DNA from 3 places in the Vibrio nomapromontoriensis genome. Region 1 is predicted to be linked to each of the others. Evidence: predicted binding sites of a transcription regulator. Region 1 holds the regulator's gene; each other region holds the start of a gene.
The links. Region 1 encodes PurR, which represses purine synthesis genes. Its sites were predicted from a motif close to TNANGNAAACGTTTNCNTNA; they were not measured.
Positions count from the first base shown of each region.

Region 1 (7,865 bases):
CTTGCTGGTGGCGAAGGATCTCGCCTTCGTCCTTTAACTGAGTCTCGCAGCAAGCCTGCAGTGCCTTTTGGCGGAAGTTATCGTCTTATCGATTTCGCCCTCAACAATTTTATTAATGCAGACTTAATGCGTGTCTATGTACTGACACAGTTTAAATCTCAATCACTGTATCAACACATGAGAAAGGGCTGGAACCTTACCGGCATTACCGACCGATTTATTGACCCTATCCCAGCGCAAATGCGTGATGGTAAGCGTTGGTATGAAGGCACAGCGGATGCTATTTATCAAAATGTTCGCTTCATTGAGTTAGCAAACCCTGAGCACGTCTGTATTTTTGGTTCTGACCATATTTACAAAATGGACATTCGCCAGATGTTGGACTTCCACAAACGCGTTGAAGCCAAATTGACGGTATCTGCTTTGCGCATGCCATTAGCTGAAGCTTCAGAGTTTGGTGTAATTGAAGTGGATGAAAACGGTAAAATGATTGGCTTTGAAGAGAAGCCACAAAATCCTAAATCGATCCCAGGTCACCCCGATATGGCACTTGTATCAATGGGTAACTACATTTTTGAAGCTGAGAGCCTATACCATGAGCTACGTGTTGATGCGGAAAATGACGCATCAAGCCATGACTTTGGTAAAGATATCATCCCTAAAATGTTCCCGGAAGGGGACGTGTATGTCTACGACTTTTCAACCAACAAAATCACAGGTGAAAAAGACACCACGTATTGGCGTGATGTGGGTACGATTGATTCTTATTGGGCAGCACACATGGACTTGCTACAAGAAGACGCTCAGTTTTCGTTGTACAACCGCACATGGCCTCTACACACGTACTATCCACCTCTACCACCGGCGACGTTTGTGGATGCCGAGCATCAAAAAATTAAAATTACAGACAGCCTAGTTGCTGGTGGCAGTTACGTTCGCGGCTCATCCATTTACCGCTCGGTCCTAGGTTTCAGAAGTAATATTGCTGCTGGTTCTATTGTCAGCGAATCTGTTATCCTAGGTGACGTCAAAATTGGCGCGGGCTGTACTATCAAGCGCACAATTATTGATAAAAATGTAGAAATTGCCCCTGGAACAGTGATTGGTGAAGATTTAGAGTTGGACGCGAAGCGTTTTCATGTTTCTCCAGGTGGCGTAGTAGTCATCAAAAAAGGGACAAAAGTTGGATTCTAAAATGAGAAACATAGATGTATGGTTTCCAGTTTCAGAAGCTCAAGGACTTGTAAAAAGTGGAGGCTTGGCAGATGTTGCCAAGGCTCTGCCTAAAGCATTGCAAGAGCTCGGGAAATCGGTAGCGATTACATTACCTGGCTACCAAACCTTACCGAATAAACACGATTACGAGTGTGTTCTTGCCACAGAGCTAGAACATTGGCCGCATACGGCATATCAAGTAAAAAAAACCGAGCTTGATGGTGTGGATGTTTACGTTATCGAGTGTGATAAATACTTCGACCGACCTGAACTGTATGCTGAGCACAACCGCGCTTATGCTGACAACGGCGAGCGATTTGGTTTTTTTGCTGCTGCTAGCTTAGATGTATTACCGAAACTTGGTATCAAACCTGCCGTTGTTCATGCGAACGATTGGCATACCAGTTTAGTGCCATTTTTGCTTAAAACTCGCTACGGTGATGATGAGCGTTTTCGTGACGTAAAATCTGTCCTAACGGTACACAACGCTATCTTTAAGGGTATTTTTTCTTATAGTCAGCTTGAAATCATTCCAGAACTGAACTTGTCTGGGATGGAGTTCTTACAGTACGGCGAAGGTTGGGTGAGCATGTTGCGAGCGGGTATCGCTTTTGCTGACAAGATCAATGCGGTCAGTCCGAACTATGCCGCGGAGTTGGTAACGCCGTTAGGCTCGCATGGATTAGTAGATGACTTTGTGCACCGCGCGAAAGATCTACATGGTATCGTTAACGGTTGTGATTACTCTGAGTGGGATCCACGAAACGACGAATTCTTGCCTGAGCGTTATGAAGCTAAGCTTTCTAGTATGTTACAAGGAAAGTTAGCCTCAAAAAGGTTGCTGCAGCAAGAACTCAACTTACCTCAAGTTGACACGCCAATGGTCGGGATGGTTTGTCGTTTGACCCACCAGAAAGGCTTTCATTACATTCTGCCAATTTTAGAGAAGTTTCTTAAAAATGATGTGCAGATGGTCATTATCGGAACGGGTGAATCTCAAATTGCTGCTCATCTGCGTGATATCGCATTAGCGCATCCAGATAAACTGGCATTTGTTGAGGCCTACAGCAACCGTTTTGCTCACTTGGTAGAAGCGGGCTCAGAGTTCTTTTTGATGCCATCAGAGTTCGAAGCTTGTGGTCTTAACCAACTGTACAGCATGGCTTATGGAACGCTACCGATTATTCGTAAAGTGGGTGGACTAAAAGACACGGTTATTGATTTTGATGATAACCCGTCAGAAGCCACAGGGTTTGGTTTCGATGAACCTTGCCACGATGCGTTGCTGATTACTCTGCAAAGGGCGCTGTTGTTCTATTTGCAGCAACCAGAAGAGATGCATAAGATGCAGCTTCGTGCAATGGGGCGTGATTTTAGTTGGCTTGAGTCTGCAAAGGATTACAGTAAAATGTATGATATTGCGTTGAATCAAGGCTAATTATTAGCATTGCTTAAATGTAAAAGGCGACGTTATGTCGCCTTTTTTAATGATAAAAATCGATGATAAGTTAACACTTAGAAATGATTTTGAATGAAAAAGTGCGGACTTTTTACCTGCATTTACAAGAATTGTGGTAACGTAACGCACACTGATATCACCCTCTTAAGAGCCTATGTCTGAGAATCTACTTTTTCATAAAACGTATCCGCATCCCACCAGTAAAGAGTGGGTCGTGTTTGTGCATGGCGCAGGGGGAAGCTCGTCCATTTGGTTTAAACAAATTCGAGCTTACAAAGAACATTTCAACTTACTATTTGTCGACTTACGTGGTCATGGTAAATCGAATCAATTGATCAAAGGGATCATGGCAAGCGGTTATACGTTTAAAAGCGTAACGGTTGATATACTAAAAGTACTCGATCATCTCAAAATCCAATCTGCGCATTTTGTCGGTATGTCCCTGGGTACAATTATTGTTCGCAATATCGCGGAGTTATCGGCCCATCGAGTTCGTTCTATGGTGTTAGGAGGCGCTGTAACGCGTTTTAACACACGTTCTCAGTTATTGGTCAATATAGGCAACTGGAGCAAGCACATCATCCCATATATGTGGTTATATCGCTTGTTTGCTTATATCGTGATGCCACAACGTGGTCAAAAAGAGTCCCGTCACTTGTTTGTCCGTGAAGCGAAAAAATTATGCCAGAAGGAATTTAAACGCTGGTATACCTTAACCACGGAAGTGAACCCACTACATCGTTACTTTAAAGACAAGGAACTGCCAATCCCTACGCTCTACCTTATGGGGGATAAAGACTATATGTTTATCCACCCTGTTAAAGAGATGGTGGCAGAACATAAATCGAGCCGCTTATTAGAAATCGCGGATTGTGGGCATGTTTGTAACGTTGAAAAGCCAGACGAGTTTAATAAGCACTCCATTGCCTTTATTCAATCGGTCAGTTAATAATCCACCGTGCTAGGTGCTAGGTGCTAGGTGCTAGGTGCTAGGTGCTGGCAATTCCAACAAGACCCGAACTGAGCTTCGTTAAGTTCATGACAATGTTGGCAAGTCCAATCTCCCCCAGTGCTTTGATTGGCTTGCAGTTGCCATGTATCAATGATGGCTTTAGCTTTAGGCTCTTGGGATAGATCCATCAACCAAATAAAAGGCAGTGAACTTTCGTCAAGCGGAACTTCCCCCCTTAATCCAAAGACCCCTTCACCTCTTACTTCACATTGAATTCCTTCAGCATTAAGCTGTTGTTGGATAATATGCGTTTCTGTCGGGTTGTTACCTACATAAATTTTCATTTAGTCTCTACCTGAGGCGTTTTGTTCAATTTTGCCATGACCCATTTAGCAAGAAGTGGAAACAGTCCTAGTAGAGCAAACGAAGCAAGAACAGTAGGCGAGACTATGCCAGACAAACTATCAATATTCGCAAGTTGTGTACCTGCGTTCAAATACACTGCGGTGCCTGGTAGCATGCCAAGTTGGCTGACGAAGTAGTATTTTGAGACACGAATAGGCGTTAAACCCATGAGTAGGTTGATTAAGAAGAACGGAAAGACAGGAATGAGTCGCAAAGAAAAAAGGTAGAAAGCCCCATCTTTTTCGACACCATCATTAATTGTAGTGAGCTTTGCACCAAACTGACGCTGAACCCAGTCTCGCAGTAGAAACCGGCTACTAAGGAAGGCTAGGGTAGCACCAATGGTACTCGCAAAGGAGACCAGTAAAAGGCTGGTCCAAAATCCAAATAATGCAGCGCCTAATAGCGTCACAACTGCAGCGCCAGGAACTGAAAATGCTGTAATTGCTATGTAGAGAAAGAAATAGGTGAGTGCAGCCGTGACAAAATTGGCGTCAATGTAACTGGCGAGCTCAGCTTGTTGTACTTTGGCGTTTTCTAATGTTAAATACTGACCGAATTGCGACCCCAAGAATAGGATAAGAGCAACGAAGCCCAACCCTAACAGTAACTTTTTACTCATGACTTACTCCATGTAGACAATGCATCTTTAAGTATAAGACAGGAGCAGGGTAAATTTACTTTCAAAGACTTATAAAAAAAATCAGCCTTAAGCTGATTTTTTTATAAGTATATCAATACTAGTTGATGTGGTTAGCGAGTTCATCTCGTTTCGCTTGTGGGATAACGGACCAATGTGTACCGTTAATCGCCCCTTCTAATGCCCATAGTAACTCTAGGCCGACACTGGATGAATGTGTTTTCTGAATCGCTTTGAATGCTTCTACAGAGCCATGCTCTTGTAATGAGTTAACTGACTCGATGCCCGCTTTTTTAAGCATACGCTCTGTGGCAAGGCGAAGATTCGGCAGATCTTTTAATCGGTTAGGTTTAGTATCGGATTGTTTTACTTTTTCGTCTTTGGCAAAATCCAAGGCTGCGCGAGCGTATGACAATATAACGTCAGTGTCGTCCCAACAATCTTCTGGAAGTGCAAAGTATTTAGTAACAACAGGGAATCCACGTTTTTTATACACGTAAGGCGTATAGCCTAATTGCTTAAAAGACGCGACTGTTTTGGGGTTAGTTCGGATATGTAATTTGTTGTTCACTGCTAATGCAAACATTGTTTCGTCAACAAAGATCCCAAATCCACCGAACATGGAGCGAGATTTTACTTTTCCTAGTTGAGCGAACAATTGCATTGAATTTTTTAATACTGGATTGTCCATGCTTATCTTTTCTCGGTGTTATTGATTGTGTCACCAAAATCAGGTCCGAGAGTATAGCAAACAGGTGTCAGTTTCTTGTTAGGTCAATAACAGGATTTGACACCTTTGCCATCGGTAACCCCGCTACCTACCAAATGTGGTTTAGGCCGGAGGCTTTGCGTCCCACCTTTTCAGATGGTTTGCCCTGTGCGTGACTCAAATAGCATAAAGAAAAAAACCATTAATATGCATGGGTTATTAGTTGAAGTGTGATATTGCTTCAAAAATTAGAGGGGTATTTGTGCTTGTGAAGTAGCACAAAGTAACAATACAGATTGAAATTTATTGGAAGAAGATCAAAAAAAAGCGCTCAATAGAGCGCCTTTGTCATTATTTTGTCATGTCTTTGACAGAGCTTCGTTCAATTATCTCTGGGTGCATCTCGAATATGCGTTTGTCATGACCTTTATCTTTGATTCGTTCGAGTAGAATCTCAAATGCATTCTTACCAACACGACGTTTTGGTTGGTGAACGGTGGTCAATGGTGGTGAAAAGTACTCAGCCAGCTCGATATTGTCGTAGCCGATTACAGATATATCACCAGGGACGTTTAATCCAAGCTGTTGTAAGCGACTCATTAGGCCTAACGCCATGGTATCGTTAAAACAAAAAACGGCGCTTGGTCGGTCTTCCATAGCGGCAATGCGATTGGCGGCGATGACGGCAGTATCGCATTCGAAGTTACCTTCAAAAATACGGTCTTCTTTCATCGTTAAGCCTGCTTCTGTTAAAGCGCGTTGATAACCGACAATGCGTTCTTGGCAAACAGCTTTTTCTAAATGACCACTTAAGCAGGCGATGTCTGTATGCCCTTTCTCAATAAGGTATTTTGTCGCTAAGTAGCCACCTTCTTCCGAGTTATCGATGATCTTGTCTGCTTGCGAACTTTCTGGGCCCCAGTCCATAATGACTTTAGGGATATCAGAGTGACGGTCAAGCATCGTGAGAAGCTCTTCAGTTAGGTCTGAGCACATGACTAAAATGCCATCAACACGCTTCTCTGCCAACATGCGAATGTAGTCGCGTTGCTTTTCATACACGCCACCTGTATTACACAGTATCAAGGTATAACCTTGTCGATAGCAATAACTCTCAACACCGTCAATCACCTCAGAGAAAAACAGGTTAGTGGATTGAGTCACCAGCATACCAATGGTCTTCGTAGAGTTGCACTTTAAGCTTCTTGCGACAGCACTTGGCGCGTAATTGAGCTCTTCGACTGCAGCATTAACTTTTTCTTGTGTGGCCTCGGCAACAAAACGCGTTTTGTTGATGACGTGAGATACGGTGGTAGTAGAAACGCCAGCTAGGCGGGCGACGTCTTTAATTGTTGCCATAGCTTTATCCTGTTAGTAACGGCTTTTGTGTTTTTAATTGCATAAAAGCCGTTGCGATCATGAAGCATTATTTATGAAAAATAAGCGCTTTGTTGTAACGAATGCGTACCGGACACAAATACACTTTGTGAAATGGCGGTTTCCAATCAGTACATTTAAGTGGAAACCACATCGTACTAAAGCCTGGCTTTCGCATTTTAAACGGCGAATTGTAGTCTTAGTGGCAGACCCTAGCAATGTCTGAACCGACAATTTTGTCTATAAAAGCCAAATTTATATTTGGCTTACTGATTATTGTCGCGTTAGGGACTGGGCGCTTAACTACTTTACCTACTCTACGCGTAAGTATGTAAGGTCAAGCTGACAGAATGCAACGAGTAGTTGTGCAACAGCTGCATAAAAACCGAATTCATCAAATTCTTTACATCGACGATCAAATTGAGGTAACCACGTCATGAGGTGTTGTTCAATAAAGTCAGCTTGTTCAAGTAAAGCGTTATTGATGTGCGCATCAGATTCCAGTTCATTGGAACGAATGATGAGGTTGCCAAGAAAGTCTAACTCAATCGCTAAGTGATCTGCCGGCTCATTTAGGTTATCTGACACGCCAATATTGTGCTGTTTGAGGAGCGCCGCCATATCGTGTGCTGGGGTGTCATTTAGTAAGCCTGACTTGCCTATATACATTGATGCGTATGGGAGTGCGCCATGCTTATCGGTTTTCAAGAACAAATCGCAAAAGTCAGCAGAGAGCTCCAGTTGAGCATCTTCGCGTGTTTGTAAACGATTGAGTGCGTCGATAAAATTGGCGATAGAAGCGCTTAATGACGCATTCTCCCCCAACCCAGCGAGGAAAGCGCGGATTTCAACACTGTGATACTTCTCTAGCTCTTCTTTTGTTAGTTCTTTGGCAAATAAGCTGGATAGCCACCAATAAATTTCTGCACGTTGTTCGTTAAATGCTTTGATTTCTTGCATTTTATCTTCTCCAAAAGTCTTACTATCATTTTAGCCAATAAAAATGAACAGCAGTAAGGCAATTAGTGAAAAAATATAGGAATTTGTGAAGATAAATGAATGTGATGATGGAGAGTTCGAATGAACGAGGTGCCATTTAGTTATTAAG
Region 1 covers NZ_JAKJSS010000020.1:13,985-21,849, forward strand. The annotation lists gene glgC (glucose-1-phosphate adenylyltransferase) at 1-1,194, shown strand, start outside; gene glgA (glycogen synthase GlgA) at 1,196-2,653, shown strand; gene L4D05_RS21640 (alpha/beta fold hydrolase) at 2,829-3,623, shown strand; gene L4D05_RS21645 (putative signal transducing protein) at 3,650-3,970, opposite strand; gene L4D05_RS21650 (TVP38/TMEM64 family protein) at 3,967-4,653, opposite strand; gene L4D05_RS21655 (TfoX/Sxy family DNA transformation protein) at 4,772-5,362, opposite strand; cyclic di-GMP riboswitch class I at 5,473-5,556, opposite strand; gene purR (HTH-type transcriptional repressor PurR) at 5,732-6,739, opposite strand; gene torD (molecular chaperone TorD) at 7,070-7,717, opposite strand.

Region 2 (7,865 bases), on a different contig from region 1:
ACAAATAGACAAGTCCAAATCCGGTGAAATAGTATTTAGAAAGTCAAAAAGTATACTTTTCAAAACCATGAAAGTGCGTCGTATCTTTGATGCGGACAACCAAACCCTCATGTATTTATCCTACTCAACTAAAGAAACATCGGGTAGCTTTAAACACAGCCTATCTACGGTTCCGTTGTGGGGAACGAAAGCATTCGTTGAGCCAACTACAACTGCGCAATAAGATTTAGTAAAGAGAGCCCATTATTCATGGGCTCTCTTCTAGTTAAACTAGGATTCTAATCCTAACCCCGTCAGTCATCGGACTTTAAATTACATAATGTACAATCCAAACACTTTGTAACAAGCGTTTGTTTATAACACGACACCAGTGTTGAGTTTTTGCTATTTCTCTTTGCCTGCATTAACGCCTCGTCAGCAATATTAGTCAGCTTCCCTTGTTCTTGCTGCTCAGTAAGATGTGAGATGCCAATGCTGACCGTTACACTAAATACCCGACCTTCAACGCAAGTAAACTTAAAAGCCCCCACTCTTTCGCGCAGCCTTTCTCCAAGGAAGTACGCTTCACGTAACTCCGTATTTGGTAGCAAAATGGCAAATTCATCGCCCCCAAAGCGACAGCAATAGTCTTCAACACGTAACGATTCCAACATAATTTTGCCAATTTGTTGGAGTACATGATCACCAGAGCTATGACCAAGTACATCATTAATAAACTTAAAATTGTCAACATCTAGCATAAGAAATGAAAATGGCTGCTTATGGCGTTGAAACGAAGCATATTCACGAGCGAGTTGTGTTTCTAAAAATCGCCGATTATAGACTCCGGTTAACTCATCTCGAATTACCATCGTCTCCAGTTCATTGTGCTTCGCAATCGTGTCGCTCACGTCTATGGCTATCCCAAAAATTCCTATGACCTCACCATTACTATCAAATAAAGGTGATTTCATATTTTGGTAGTACCGAACTCGGTTATCCTTCAAAATATTTTTTTCTAGCTTAGATACCGTATGCCCATTAAGAACCAACTGGTCATTAATTAAGATATCTTCACTTTGGTCTAGGTTAAAAAATGCATCATCCTTTTTCCCTAGAATTTGCTCATTCGATAAATTGAACAGTTGGCAAATAGCTTCATTCACGAAAACATAACAACCTTGCACATCTTTAATAAAAAAGTAACTGTCGAGGCGGTTAAACGCTTGCTTAAAGTCAACCTTACTAATATCAAGTTGATTCAAAATCGCACCCCTTATTATTGTTTTTATCTAGCCTAGTACTCTGTTTACCCATGTCAATGATAAGGCTACCAATATGAACCCAAGCTAATAACAAACCGGTCCAAATGCTACATAGTGTGGATTTTACGACAGCATTCGTGCAATTCATTGCAACAAAATGAAACACATTGTGATATTATGCGGAAAATTTTGTTCCCTTAGCGTTTAGTATGAGATTCCCCGGACAACGTAAATCAAAGCATTACTTTCCAACAAGTAAAAAGAACCTATCAGTGAGCCAAGCTCAAGCTGCGCCGAAATACTTTCGACCAACCATCATTGGTGTTGGGCAAACTATTGTCGATATTGAAGCTCGTGTGGACGACTCCTTCTTAGAAAAGTATGAGTTGAGTAAGGGACACTCACTTGTTCTCGAAGAAAGCAAAGCGGATGCTTTGTATCAAGAATTAGTTGAACAGGGCTTAATTACTCATCAATTTCCAGGTGATACGATAGGTAATACCCTTCACAATTACTCCGTTCTTGCTGATAGTAAATCTGTGTTGCTTGGCGTGATGTCGAAAAACATTGAAGTAGGTTCGTATGGCTACCGCTACTTATGCCGCACTTCGTCACGTATGAACCTCAACCATTTACAAACTGTCGATGGACCAATTGGTCGCTGCTACACGTTAATCACTGATGATGGCGAACGTACCTTTGCGATCAACGAAGGTGAAATGAACCAGCTGCTTCCAGAAAGTATTCCAGAATCTATTTTTGATAAAGCGTCTGCGTTAGTCGTCTCATCTTACTTAATGCGTGGCAAACCAGAAGATCCAATGCCATTAGCTGTAGCTCGCGCTGTAGAGCTTGCTAAACAAAAGTCTGTACCTGTTGTCCTCACTCTCGGTACGAAGTGGGTTATCCAGGGTAACGAACAGTTTTGGCAAGACTACATCAAAGAGAACGTCACTATCGTGGCGATGAACGAAGAAGAAGGGGAAGCCCTAACGGGGTTTGCAGACCCTCTTCTTGCGGCAGATAAAGCGCTTGATTGGGTTGACTTGGTGTTGTGTACTGCAGGTCCTCATGGCCTTTACATGGCTGGCTACTGCGACAATGTTGCACTTAGAGACACCACTCATGAGCTCTTAGAAGGCCCAATTGAAAACTTTAACCAGTTTGAATTCAGTCGAGCGATGCGCAAACAAGATTGTGCTGATCCGCAGAAAGTATACTCTCACATTGGACCGTATTTAGGTGGTCCGCTTGAGATCAAGAATACCAATGGTGCTGGTGACGGTGCTCTTTCAGCTCTGCTACATGATATGACGGCCAATGCATTCCATCACAACAATGTACCTGGGTCGGACAAGCACGTGATGCCATGCCTAACCTACTCTTCTTTGTCGCAAATATGTAAATATGCGAACCGCGTCAGTTACGAGGTGTTAATGCAACACTCACCAAGACTGACTCGTGCGTTGCCCGAACGAGAAGACAGCCTAGAAGAAGCATACTGGGATAGATAAATTTAAAAGAGGCTCATGAGCCTCTTTTTTTGACTGAAACAAAGCTAACCATTTGATCTGGTCAATTTTAGTACAGCGTACTGAATTTTTGTCTTTACAAAGAATTATTAGCCAGTATTATCTCGACGCAAACGTTTTCCTCATTAATTTTGTGGCTTTAAAGGACCGTTAATGCTATCTGACATTGAAATCTGCCGTAGTGCGTCACTTTCTGCTATCACCGACGTTGCCAAAGACGCTGGTTTACTTGATCACGAAATACTTCCTCAAGGTGCGCATAAAGCGAAAGTCTCGCTAAAAGCAATTAAGCGCCTAAAAGACAATCTTGATGGTAAGCTTATTGTCGTCACTGCGATTACCCCAACCCCATTAGGTGAAGGTAAAACCGTAACCACTGTAGGTCTATCTCAAGGACTTAAAAAACTCGGCGAAAGCGTATTTGCCTGTATTCGCCAACCTTCTATGGGTCCCGTATTTGGTGTAAAAGGCGGCGCCGCTGGTGGTGGTTACGCGCAAGTCGCACCCATGGAAGAGCTCAACCTACACTTAACTGGCGATATCCATGCCGTGACTGCAGCGCATAATTTAGCTGCCGCGGCGATAGATGCTCGCATCTATCATGAACAACGCCTGGGCTACGACAATTTTGAATCTCGAACTGGACTTTCTGCGCTTAAAATCGACGTAAAGAACGTCGTTTGGAAACGAGTTATTGACCATAATGACCGCTCGCTACGAATGGTCACAGTTGGCAAAAACGAGGTCAATAAAACCATCAACGGGGTTGAACGCGAAGACGGGTTTGATATTTCTGCCGCTTCAGAGCTCATGGCCATATTAGCGTTATCAGAAAACCTTAACGATCTTAGAGCTCGCATTGGCAAAATAGTTGTTGCATACAGCATTGAAGGTAAGCCGATCACAACTGAAGACTTGCAAGTAGCCGGCGCGATGGCAGTAAGTATGAAAGACGCCGTAGAACCAACGCTAATGCAAACCTTGGAAGGTGTACCGACGCTGATTCATGCAGGCCCCTTCGCTAACATCGCTCACGGTAACTCCTCGATCATTGCCGATAAAATTGCAACAAAACTCGCGAGTTACACCGTCACTGAAGGGGGCTTTGGTTCTGATATGGGCTTTGAGAAAGCCTGTAACATCAAAGCAGCGGCAACTGATAAGAAACCAGATTGTGCCGTTATTGTTGCGACGCTTCGCGGGCTAAAAGCCAACTCCGGATTGTATGACTTTAAACCTGGCGCGCCAATCCCAGACACATTATTTGAAGATGACGAGCAAGCACTAAAAGCCGGATTTGAAAACCTGAAATGGCACATTAACAATGTAGCCAAATATGGCGTTCCTGCGGTGGTCGCCATCAATCGCTTCCCGCAGGATTCGCAACAAGAGTTAGATTTGTTGACCCAGTGGATCAAACAGTTTAATGACAACTGTCGCGTCGCTATAAGTGAAGGGTTTTCCCTTGGTGGAAATGGTACGATTGATCTTGCAAAGCAAGTGGTCGCGGCCTGTCAAACACCGGTTAACTTCAAACCATTGTATAGCGCTGAACAAACGGTCAAAGAAAAGCTCATGGCAGTGTGTGAAGCTGGGTATGGGGCAGCGAATGTCTCGTTATCTTACCAAGCACAAAAACAGCTTGAGCTGTACGAAACTCAAGGCTTCAATCATTTGGCAGTCTGCTTAGCAAAGACACCACTATCTATCACCACAGATGGCAGTGTTAAAGGCGCTCCCGTTGGCTTTGAAGTGGTGATCAGAGAGCTCAAGCTTTGTGCGGGTGCAGGCTTTATTTATGCGCTTTGCGGCAACGTAATGACGATGCCGGGCTTACCCGATAAACCCGCCTTTATGTCTCTAGACCTTGATGATGAGGGTAACATCATCGGTTTAAGCTAAGCCGGTTTGGCTAAATCAGAATAATCTAGCGAAAAGACCAATTAAACGGTTACAAAAAAGCGACGAACAATCGTCGCTTTTCTATTTCTATTTCTATCATCAGGTTTCAACCGTGCATTATTGCCATACCTAACGACACTATTCGCTACTTTACTTAGCGACAATTAACGTTAACTCTACACGCCGATTACAAGCTTTACCAAAAGAGGTACTGTTGGTACAGGCCGGCACCGCCTCACCGTAGCCACGCGTATAAATGATTTGGCGAGAGACTTGGTTCTTGATTAGCGTTTCTTTCACCATTTCCGCGCGCTTGTCCGATAACACATCATTTCTCACTATTGCCCCTGTATTGTCAGTATGACCACCAATTACCACATCTATCCCTTGCTGCTGAGACAAAAAATTGGCCAAGTGGAACAACCATTGGGATGAATTATCAGAAACACGTGACGAACCAGTACTAAAATGGATTTTTTCTTTTAGACGAATCATAACGTAATCGCCTGGGACGAGCTCATAATCAAGCCCATGATTAACCAGATAGGTTTCTAACGAATCCCAAGCCTGAGTACGATATTGACCATTGGGACCTTCCACTGTCGCCCCCATTTGCCCTGAATGACTGATATGAGGTGCATTGACCCATTCAGGATGCATGACGTCGTGTTCAGACCGTGGAGCCGTATCGAGCATGCCTGCGAACATTTTGTCAGTTATCGATGACGTAGAACTGCAGCCCGCCAATAACCCGACCGCAATCAAACACGCAATTTTCTTCATGACACACTCCAAACGCTCGTAGCAACATCCAATATTTCTTTTATCGGCGTGAATATCAGAAACTTTACCAACGAGAAGAAAATATTCTTCATTTAGCTGTTTCAGATTGTTACTAATTGCTTGTCTGAAGTAATTGGTAACAGTTACACTCGAGGTATTATTAATAATATGATGCATCAACATGTTTAAATCACTTAGCAAACTCGCCGCAGTACTTTCTCTCGCTGTCCTAATCACCGCTTGTGGGGAATCCAATACACCCGTTGAAGGCAAACAATACAAAGTTCTACCTAACGATCTTAGCCAACATAACCTTCCTCAAGTGACGGAAGTTTTCTCATTAGGCTGTGGCCATTGTCGTAATTTGGAGCCACTTTTGCCGGAACTTGAGGAGCTTACCGATTCTAAGCTAGGCAAAGTACATGTGATGTTTAACGACAGCGCACAAATCGCTGCGATGATCTTTTACAGTGCCGTTATGCAATCTGAAGACCAGCGTATTCCTGAAGACATGAAACTTGAATTGTTTGCTCTAGTTCAAAACAGCGAGTTGGATGGCCAGCAAAAACAAATTGAGTTAAATCGAATTTTTGAGTCTCGCACTATGGTCACACCTTACGACTTTGATGAAGCGCAGCAAAAAGAGCTATTCGAATACATTGAACTGGCTAACACGGTATCAACTGAAGCTCAAATCAACGCAGTACCAACCTTTATCGTCAATGGTAAGTATGAAGTGGTACTCTCAGGTCACGAAGACATCAAAGAAATCGCAGAGACGATAAATTACCTAAAAACCAAATAAGCATCACCGTAGAAGCCACTTTAACCAGTGGCAATTTACCTAAATTAGATCAAGGAATTACCGTGTCAAAGATACTTATCCCTCTCATCGTTGTACTACTCGCAGCTTTTATGATTTACCGTACATGGACAAATAACAAAGCTGGCGAAGTCAACTTGCAACAAGGTCAGGCTTTCTTGCAAGAAAATGGACTAAAAGAAGAAGTGACTACAACCGAAAGCGGCCTTCAATATCAGGTATTACATAAAGGCGAAGGTACGATTCACCCTTCAGCTAAAAGCAAAGTAAAAGTTCATTACCACGGTACGCTCATCGATGGCACCGTCTTCGATAGCTCTGTTGATCGCGGCACGCCGATTAGCTTTGGTTTAAACCAAGTGATTAAAGGTTGGACTGAAGGTCTACAACTCATGAATGAAGGTGACAAATACCGCCTGTTTATTCCTAGTAACCTTGCCTACGGCAAAAGCGGCTCAGGCCCTATCCCACCAGCCTCTGTTTTGATCTTTGATGTTGAGTTGATTGCAATTCAGTAGTTAGAGTTTTACGACGCTTAGAGTGCCAACACAAAGTATTCAAGCTTAAATAGACAAAAAGCTCCTTATTAGGAGCTTTTTTTGTGATTCCTTGGCAGATAATTAGCCCTGCCTACCCTCACTAGGGCAAATAGTCATCACCAGCTGCTGCGACAAACGCCATTTCTACCAATAAATTCGGATCGGCCAGTTCAACCTTAACGCATGCACGGCTTGGTGCGCATTGCTCTGGGAACCACGAATCCCATACTTCATTCAGCGCATCGAAATTAGCGAAATCTGTCACGTAAACAGTGACGGAGAGAATTCTAGATTTGTCACTACCGATGGATTGAAGCATGGTTTCAGCTTGGTCGAAAATCTGCTGGACTTGGCTTTGCATTCCGGCAGATGTGTCCGACTCCGCCACTTCAACAAAGTGCGCAATTCCGTTAAATACGGTCACGTCAGACCAACGCTTACAAGGGTTAACTCGATGAATCGTCATTTCTTTTTCTTACCTTAGAGAACAAGCTACTATGATATCAATTTGCCTGATTCTGCCAACAATTTTAGCCATTGATAACAGGTATAATTGACCGTATTCAATAACAACCATCCGGCTTTAGAGTCAGATTTAAAAACGGTATGACATATTACGATTCTTAGCTTCGCTTTAAGAGTAAACCCAACTCACCTTTGGACAAAAGTTTGCGAGTAAACCTCCTAATTTAGTAAACCATGAATAACTACAAATATTACAAAGTCGAGTTATGGAGAGCCAACACGGTATCGACAATGATGATAATGGTAACGGTAACGGAGAAAGCAGACGAGAGGTGACGAAAGAAAGAAAAAATGGCTAGTTGATTGATAAGGTGGTTTCGGGCTTGTTCTACACTCGGGATTTAGTGTTGACTGCACAACACCTTAATCCTTATTTGTTATATTCGTAACCTATTGACTAAAAAGCTGTGCTACTGTTTTCATTGGTAAGAACATACGAATACGACCATTATGTTCACACAGGACTTCAAAACCAAACTTTGTATAAAATGCTTGTGCGGTATCTGTAAGGCAATCC
Region 2 covers NZ_JAKJSS010000008.1:39,213-47,077, reverse strand. The annotation lists gene L4D05_RS08080 (CreA family protein) at 1-223, shown strand, start outside; gene L4D05_RS08075 (sensor domain-containing diguanylate cyclase) at 294-1,244, opposite strand; gene L4D05_RS08070 (inosine/guanosine kinase) at 1,454-2,758, shown strand; gene L4D05_RS08065 (formate--tetrahydrofolate ligase) at 2,930-4,678, shown strand; gene L4D05_RS08060 (OmpA family protein) at 4,829-5,461, opposite strand; gene L4D05_RS08055 (thioredoxin domain-containing protein) at 5,643-6,266, shown strand; gene bamJ (BamJ family beta-barrel-assembly machinery protein) at 6,329-6,802, shown strand; gene L4D05_RS08045 (RidA family protein) at 6,924-7,289, opposite strand; gene L4D05_RS08040 (GNAT family N-acetyltransferase) at 7,739-7,865, opposite strand, start outside.
Region 2: a site for PurR is predicted at 2,882-2,901, ahead of L4D05_RS08065 (formate--tetrahydrofolate ligase). Genes of this name have one in related genera too.

Region 3 (7,865 bases), on a different contig from region 1:
TAAAGCGTCAAAAATGACATTCTCTGCACTGCCTGCAGCGATGATAACTTCTATACCAGCACGTCGAGCAATATCAGCCGCCTGTAATTTTGTAGCCATGCCGCCTGTACCCAACGTTGTGCCACTACCACCAGCGATTTTTCGCAGCGTTTCATCAATCGTCGTGACTTCTCGTATCAACTCGGCGTTTGGATCTTTACGAGGGTCTGCGGTAAATAAGCCACGCTGGTCAGTCAGCAGCAGCAATTTATCCGCACCGCAGAGAATACCGACCAAAGCAGATAAATTGTCGTTATCGCCGACTTTGATTTCTGTCGTCGCTACCGCATCATTTTCATTCACAATAGGGATAATGTCGTGATCAACCAGGGCATTAATCGTATCGCGTGCGTTAAGAAAACGCTCACGATCATCAAGATCGGCACGAGTTAGGAGCATCTGCCCTATTTTTAGGCCATAGATTGCAAATAAGGACTCCCATACTTGGATCAATTGGCTTTGACCAACCGCAGCAAGCAGTTGCTTACTCGCCATTGAATTGGGAAGTGCGGGGTAATCAAGATGTTCACGACCAGCCGCGATCGCGCCAGACGAAACAATCACGACAGAATGACCAAGCTTTTTTAACTCAGCGCATTGTCTAACTAACTCCACCATATGCGCTTTATTTAACGCGAGCGAGCCACCCGTAAGAACACTTGTTCCCAACTTCACCACAACGGTTTGTTTATTGGTCGTTCCAGAATTGATTTCAGTTGCCATTTCTTTGAGCTTGATATGAAAATTTAATAGGAGTGATGTTTTAGCAATCAAACATCAATTGTACAAGTAAAAACTGGTTAGGCAGGGAAACAGGTGTCGATAAATGATAAAAATAGCCTCAGATGGTCTCTAAGGCTACCTAGTTGCAATATTAGCTCTACTTACACAAACTCAACCGAATCGTCATGAATCTCAACGCAAAGCTTGAACTTTTCACTTAGTACTTTCGTCAACTTTTCATGAAAGACTTCTTGAGTCCGAGTAATCTCTGCCGTTGCTGCTTTTGGGGCAGATTCAAGTACCCATTCACCCACTTGGTTATAACGGCCAATCTGGTACGTAGCTTCTAATTTTGCATCATCTATCGATAAATCTAACCACCAGCCCCAAAACTCGCGGTCTTCGGGAGATTTGCTATCATCCACACAAACCGACAAGCAGTCAAAATGGTAGGCTCCTTCTTTACACAATGGCTCTCTCAAGTAGGGACCAATGGCTTTTAGTGCCGCTACCAAACGGTAATGTGTGGGTTTTTTTGCCTCTTCTGACATCATGAAACTCCGTTTCAATGTAAAAATACGATTTAGACCACATAACTCTACAACTGATGATTTATTTATACTTTTATCAGAGGCTTGGTTACACAGTCATTTCATATTTAACTAAATACACACAAATGTCACCTGAAAAGTTCATCTTCTAACCACTTTATCGCCATTTCTAGCGATTGCTCATACCCTTTGGCGATCCCTTTTGCTGGGATCTGCTTCGCTTTACCATAGTCACTAAACATCGCGACAAGACGATTGTCAGAGATTGGCGAGACCATATCGCCTTCTAAGCTCATCGCGAGAATAGGCACTCGCGTGCGGCGAGACGTCAAAAAACCTTGTACTTTTAATGACCAAGCCATGAGCTGACCCGATAGACTGTTTATATCGACGATATCTTTGCCTAAACGCGATGCCAGCATATCCAAATACATCTTTGGCATCTGCCTGATTTTTTCGGGTTTGGTTAACACGTCATGTATTGGGGCGCCGAGAGAAACGCAGCCCTTAATTTTGTAGGGCTCTAAAAACGATAACCGTACCATTGCGTTACCGCCAAATCGGAACCCAAGCAAACCAACCTTAAAATGATCGACCCAAGGAATATTTGGCAATTCATTGAGTACCGCTTGATGCAAACAGGAGCTGTCTTCACTCAGTGGCCAACGAGCGCTGTGACCAATAGAGGGCATATCAACCGTCAACATAGCAATACCCGCAGGCGCGAGATAATCACGGTACAAGCGCCACATATCCGTTTGTAATGAGTCTAATCCTGCACTCACGATTACCACAGGCTGAGGCTTATCAGTACTCGGTAAATGAAGATTGGCGACGATGCGCTTATTCTTATACGGGATTTCAAGTTGCTTGATAATATGACTTGTTCGTTTGGCGGCTTCATTATAAGCCGTGTTGGCAAGCACCTGCGCTTGAAGCGCCAAGTTGTCATTTTTTAAGTGTGGATAACCAGCAATACTAAAACACAATGACGCGGTAAAAAGCTGCTCAGCTGACGCGTCACCATCGAGATCATTCGCCTGTTTTTGGTGCTGCATGCCCAATTTAGTCCACTCATAGTTCCAGTTTCCACTATGGTATCCCATCACCGTGTCTAGCCACTCATCCACCGTACGAGAGTGATCAGAAGAAGCAATACGAGCAAGAATTCTCTCTTGTTCAATAGGATCAATACCTTGCCAAACCCACTGCAACCGTAGCAAGTTTCGATACCAAGCCCTTGGCATCAGCTCTCGCTTCTCCTCAAGAATTTTCTCACTACTTGGCATATACCTCATAAGGCGAGAGGTCTCTTTCGCCTGCTTATTCTTTTCAAACAAGGTTTCGGAGATATTTTTACTGACTTCTTCAGACATACGATGACCTTACTAATATCGTTCACGTCCTATAGTAATCAAAAAACCGTTTGGGTTCAGTTCTTTTACATCGACAAGCTACAAACTGCACATAACTCGCCGCAAACTCTAGCTATAAAAACGTTAGCTTTAAAACTTTAGCTATAAAAACTCTGGCTACAAAAACTTGAGGTACAAAAAAAGCCCACATTTTCATGTGGGCTCTCTCAATATACGATTGAAATCGTTATTTTTGCTTGCGATTCACAGGCTCTACATAAGATAGAACCATATCCCAAGGCTGCTCAATCCACGTGTCTTGAGGAATATCAACAATATACTCGTCAACAAGATCAATACCAGCAGGCTTTGCACAAACGGTAATCAACTTCGCTTTTGGGTACATTTCACGAATTTTACGAGCGGTATCGCCACTGTCGACGAGATCGTCGATGATCAAGAAACCTTCACCATCGTGTTCAGGTGCTTTCAGTACTGTCATATCACGTTGATGATCGTGATCGTAGCTAGAAATACATACCGTATCAACAAAACGAATACCCAGTTCACGAGCTAGAATCGCAGCAGGAACCAAACCACCACGGCTTACACCGATGATGCCTTTCCACTGTTCTGCCGGCATTTGAAGCTCAGCAAGTTGACGGCAATATGCGTGCATATTGTCCCATGTGATGATGAATTTGTTAGACATAGTAAAAACCTAAATTATATAAGATCGAATGAGCCAATTATGCAGCTTCAAGGACATACTTAATGATGAAAATTGCCGCCATCACCCAAACACTAACTGAAACGTCGCGGCCTTTGCCGCTGAACAATTTAATTGCAGCGTAAGAAATAAAGCCCAAAGAGATACCTTCTGCAATAGAGAAGGTAAAAGGCATCACCAAGCAAGTCACCACAACCGGTGCGGCTTCTGTAAGGTCACGCCAATCGATGCTTACTAACCCTGACATCATCAGAATTGCAACATAGAATAGCGCGCCAGCCGTCGCGTAAGCGGGAATCATACCAGCTAAAGGCGAGAAGAATAATGCAAGTATAAACAAAATGCCAACAACAACGGCAGTTAATCCTGTTCGACCACCAACAGCAACACCTGCAGTACTTTCTACAAATGATGTGGTGTTTGATGTACCAAGCAGAGCACCAACCGACGTAGCAGTAGAGTCAGCAAGTAGTGCTTTATTTAGACGCGGAATTTTTCCGTCTTTTCCAATAAGGTCAGCTTTTTGAGCGACGCCAACCAATGTGCCAGCCGTGTCAAATAGGTCAACAAACAAGAACGCAAAGACCACGGAAATCATGCCAATCTCAAACATATGTGAGAAATCAAGCTGTAAGAACGTAGGTGCAATGCTTGGTGGCGTAGACATAATGCCATGCCATTGAACATCACCAAAAATGATACCTAACGCCGTTACCGAAAGGATAGCGATCATCACAGCGCCTTTTAGGCCGCGATGTACAAGAGCAATCGTTAGGAAGAAACCAAAGGCCGCTAAAACAGCAGGCAGTGACGTGATCGCCCCCATTGAAACCAGTGTTGCTGGGTTATCGACGACAATGCCAGAGTTTTTCAAGGCAATCAGCGCTAGGAATAAGCCAATACCCGCTGAAATACCAGTACGCAGCGACATTGGAATAGAATTGATGATCCATTCACGAATCTTAAATACACTCAATAGAATGAACAAAACGCCCGAGCAGAATACTGCCGCAAGTGCCACTTGCCACGTATGGCCCATTCCAAGGACAACCGCATAAGTAAAAAATGCATTCAAGCCCATACCAGGTGCTTGTGCAATAGGATAGTTTGCAACAAAACCCATGATGAAACAGCCAATTGCCGCTGCCAAACAGGTTGCTACAAAAACAGCGTCACGATCCATTCCTGCATCCGCTAAGATAGCCGGGTTTACAAAGATAATGTAAGCCATTGTCAGGAAGGTAGTAAGTCCAGCAATGATCTCAGTGCGCACATTCGTGCCATTTTCACTGAGTTTAAATAGCCTTTCGAGCATGTTCGAATCCCTAAAGAGTAAAAAGTAAACGGTTGCGTAAACGATTGGCGCGAATTATAAGGGGTTCAATTCGCAAATTCCACCTAGAATTTTCACTCTATTGCAGATAAATGATCATTAATATGAAATCAATTAACTATGCAATAGTAACAAATTGAGACAGTTAGCAATAAAATCATCGTGAACAAACCAAATGACACTCGCACCAACTGCACATTTTTCATACAACGACTGGTATTATAGAAGACAAAAGAAAGCTAGGGGCGAGATTACAGGCAAAAAAAACGCCACTCATAGAGTGGCGGTAGAAAAATTTTGGTCATCAATTGGGGTAACCAGCAATAATTTCTAAAATATAGGGGTATAAACTTTATTATCTACCGAAGTAGACGCTGTAGGCGAAGTCTTGTGTGTATACATTTTTACTTGTCCAAAACATCGCGCTTGCTAAACCTTTCATAAATATCACCTTAAACAATACAACTTAATTTAAATGTTGAATCTCGGTTCCTTGGAGGCGATAACTCGGGTTCAATCCTTGAACGGGTGTATTGAACTTAATCAACTGACCAAAAGAATACCATACTGATGATTAATTACAATGCATATCGTGATTTAAATCACATTTAATTGATAGATCTGTATACAAACGCACTATTCTGAAAGTTTATTACATAAATTAGATCGCTAGATATCAAAAGGAAGCAAAATGGGTTATTAACCCTCGAGACTGCACACTTTCTTTACATCAACATCAAACTACTTATCTATGACTACTCCCTGTTTACAACTAATGGTATCCTTTGCCCATCTTTAATTCGCTAGAAAACCAGAGAATCACAATGATATTTGTGCTTTCTTAGGAATAACTATCTAGCAAAGTCGCTACAAAGGAGAGATCTGTGTCTGAATTCCACTCTGAGATCAGCAAGTTGTCACCAAGCCCGGTTTGGCAGTTTTTCGATAAAATTTGTTCTATTCCTCACCCATCAAAGCATGAAGAAGCGCTTGCGCAAACCATCATCCAGTGGGCTCAAGAGCAAAACCTTGATGTTAAGCGCGATAAAACCGGTAACGTGTTCATTAAAAAGCCCGCTACGGCAGGCATGGAACACAAAAAAGGTGTTGTGCTTCAAGCTCACATCGATATGGTTCCTCAAAAAAATGAAGATACGGATCACGACTTTACTCAAGATCCAATTCAGCCATACATCGATGGCGAATGGGTGACAGCCAAAGGCACGACACTTGGTGCTGATAATGGTATGGGCATGGCGGCGTGCCTTGCAGTGCTAGCATCAAACGAAATTAAACACGGTCCACTTGAAGTCTTGCTAACCATCGACGAAGAAGCGGGTATGACGGGCGCATTTGGTCTTGAAGCCGGTTGGTTAGAAGGTGATATTCTCCTTAATACCGACTCTGAGCAAGAAGGTGAAGTCTACATGGGCTGCGCAGGTGGTATCGACGGTTCAATTCAATTTGACATCACTCGCGAAGCGGCGCCTACCGGTTATGTTGCTCGCCAGCTTATCTTAAAAGGTCTAAAAGGTGGTCACTCCGGTTGTGACATTCATACTGGCCGTGGTAACGCCAATAAACTACTTGCGCGTTTTCTTGCAGGTCACGCAAAAGAACTCGATGCTCGCTTGATCGAATTCCGCGGCGGTAGCCTGCGTAATGCGATCCCACGAGAAGGCTTTGTTTCCCTAGCAGTACCAGAAGAAAATGTCGCGAAACTTGAATCGCTATTTGCTCAGTACACCACTCAACTACAGCAAGAGCTTGCTGCTATTGAAACGGGTTTAGTGACGTTTAACGAAGCGACTGAAATTAGCGAAGTATTTGAAGCGCAATCACAAGCTCGCTTTATTGCTGCGCTTAACGCTTGCCCTAACGGCGTGATTCGCATGAGTGATGACATTGAAGGTGTTGTAGAAACATCACTAAACGTTGGTGTTATCACCACAGAGCAAAACACGGTGACGGTACTGTGCCTCATTCGTTCGTTAATTGACTCTGGTCGCTCTCAAGTAGAGGGCATGTTGACGTCTGTTGCTGAACTGGCCGGTGCAAATATCGAATTCTCTGGCGCCTACCCTGGTTGGAAGCCTGATCCGGATTCAGCCATTATGGCGATATTCCGTGACATGTACGAAGGTATCTACGGACACAAACCGAACATCATGGTCATTCACGCTGGGCTTGAGTGTGGTCTATTCAAAGAACCATATCCGAATATGGACATGGTCTCGTTTGGTCCAACTATTAAATTCCCTCACTCTCCTGATGAGAAAGTGAAAATTGACACGGTTGCTCTATTCTGGGAACAAATGGTCGCACTGCTAGAAGCCATTCCTGAAAAGGCTTAATCCTTACCTATTATAAGATAAGCTGATTAGCTTTTAAGCCGACGTTTTTAAAACGTCGGCTTTTTTGTTTTAGGTCAATCTGGAATTTTGTTTTTTCTCAGTAGCCTGTGTATATTGAGATGAATTATCATTTAGAAGAGAATTAAACATGCAAGTATATGGTTGCTGTGAGAGAGTAAGAGAGCTTTATGCGCAAATAGGCAGTGGTGATCAAGCTTATATACCAAAAGCAGTGTCGTGCGCGGTGCGAGCGTTAAATGATATTGCAGCAGACGATTCACTGCCGGAAGAAGTAAGAGAAAAAGCCGCCTTTGCTGCTGCTAACTTACTGATCTCTGATTTCGACGATTAGAAGGTACCCAATGAATCTAGCGAACTTTGCTACCATGGATACTGTCATGTTGATGAGTATTATCAATATGAAGCTGCGTGATGACTTTAACGGCAGTCTTGACGAACTGTGCGCGACTCATGATTTGGATAAGCAAGCATTAATAGATAAGTTATCACAAGCGGGTTTTGATTATCTCGCAGAGATCGGACAGTTTAGATAACCGTTTGGACACTTTAGATAACCATGTAGCTATCTTAGATGACAACGTAGATAAGAATAACGCCGACGATAATCGTCGGCGTTATTTAATCAATCCGTTTCACGTACTTAAATTTTCTTAGCCGAATGAGGCCCATATTACCGTCGCGACCAATACCGGACAGACAAACTTCACGTAAAGTGGCCATACTTTACCAAACCAGCCAAGCTGAAAATCAGGGCACCCT
Region 3 covers NZ_JAKJSS010000006.1:519,148-527,012, reverse strand. The annotation lists gene proB (glutamate 5-kinase) at 1-762, opposite strand, end outside; gene crl (sigma factor-binding protein Crl) at 924-1,313, opposite strand; gene frsA (esterase FrsA) at 1,442-2,689, opposite strand; gene gpt (xanthine phosphoribosyltransferase) at 2,916-3,380, opposite strand; gene L4D05_RS02405 (NCS2 family permease) at 3,418-4,713, opposite strand; gene L4D05_RS02400 (aminoacyl-histidine dipeptidase) at 5,616-7,085, shown strand; gene L4D05_RS02395 (YaeP family protein) at 7,234-7,437, shown strand; gene L4D05_RS02390 (DUF4250 domain-containing protein) at 7,448-7,639, shown strand; gene L4D05_RS02385 (sodium-dependent transporter) at 7,757-7,865, opposite strand, start outside.
Region 3: a site for PurR is predicted at 4,734-4,753, ahead of L4D05_RS02405 (NCS2 family permease). Genes of this name have one in related genera too.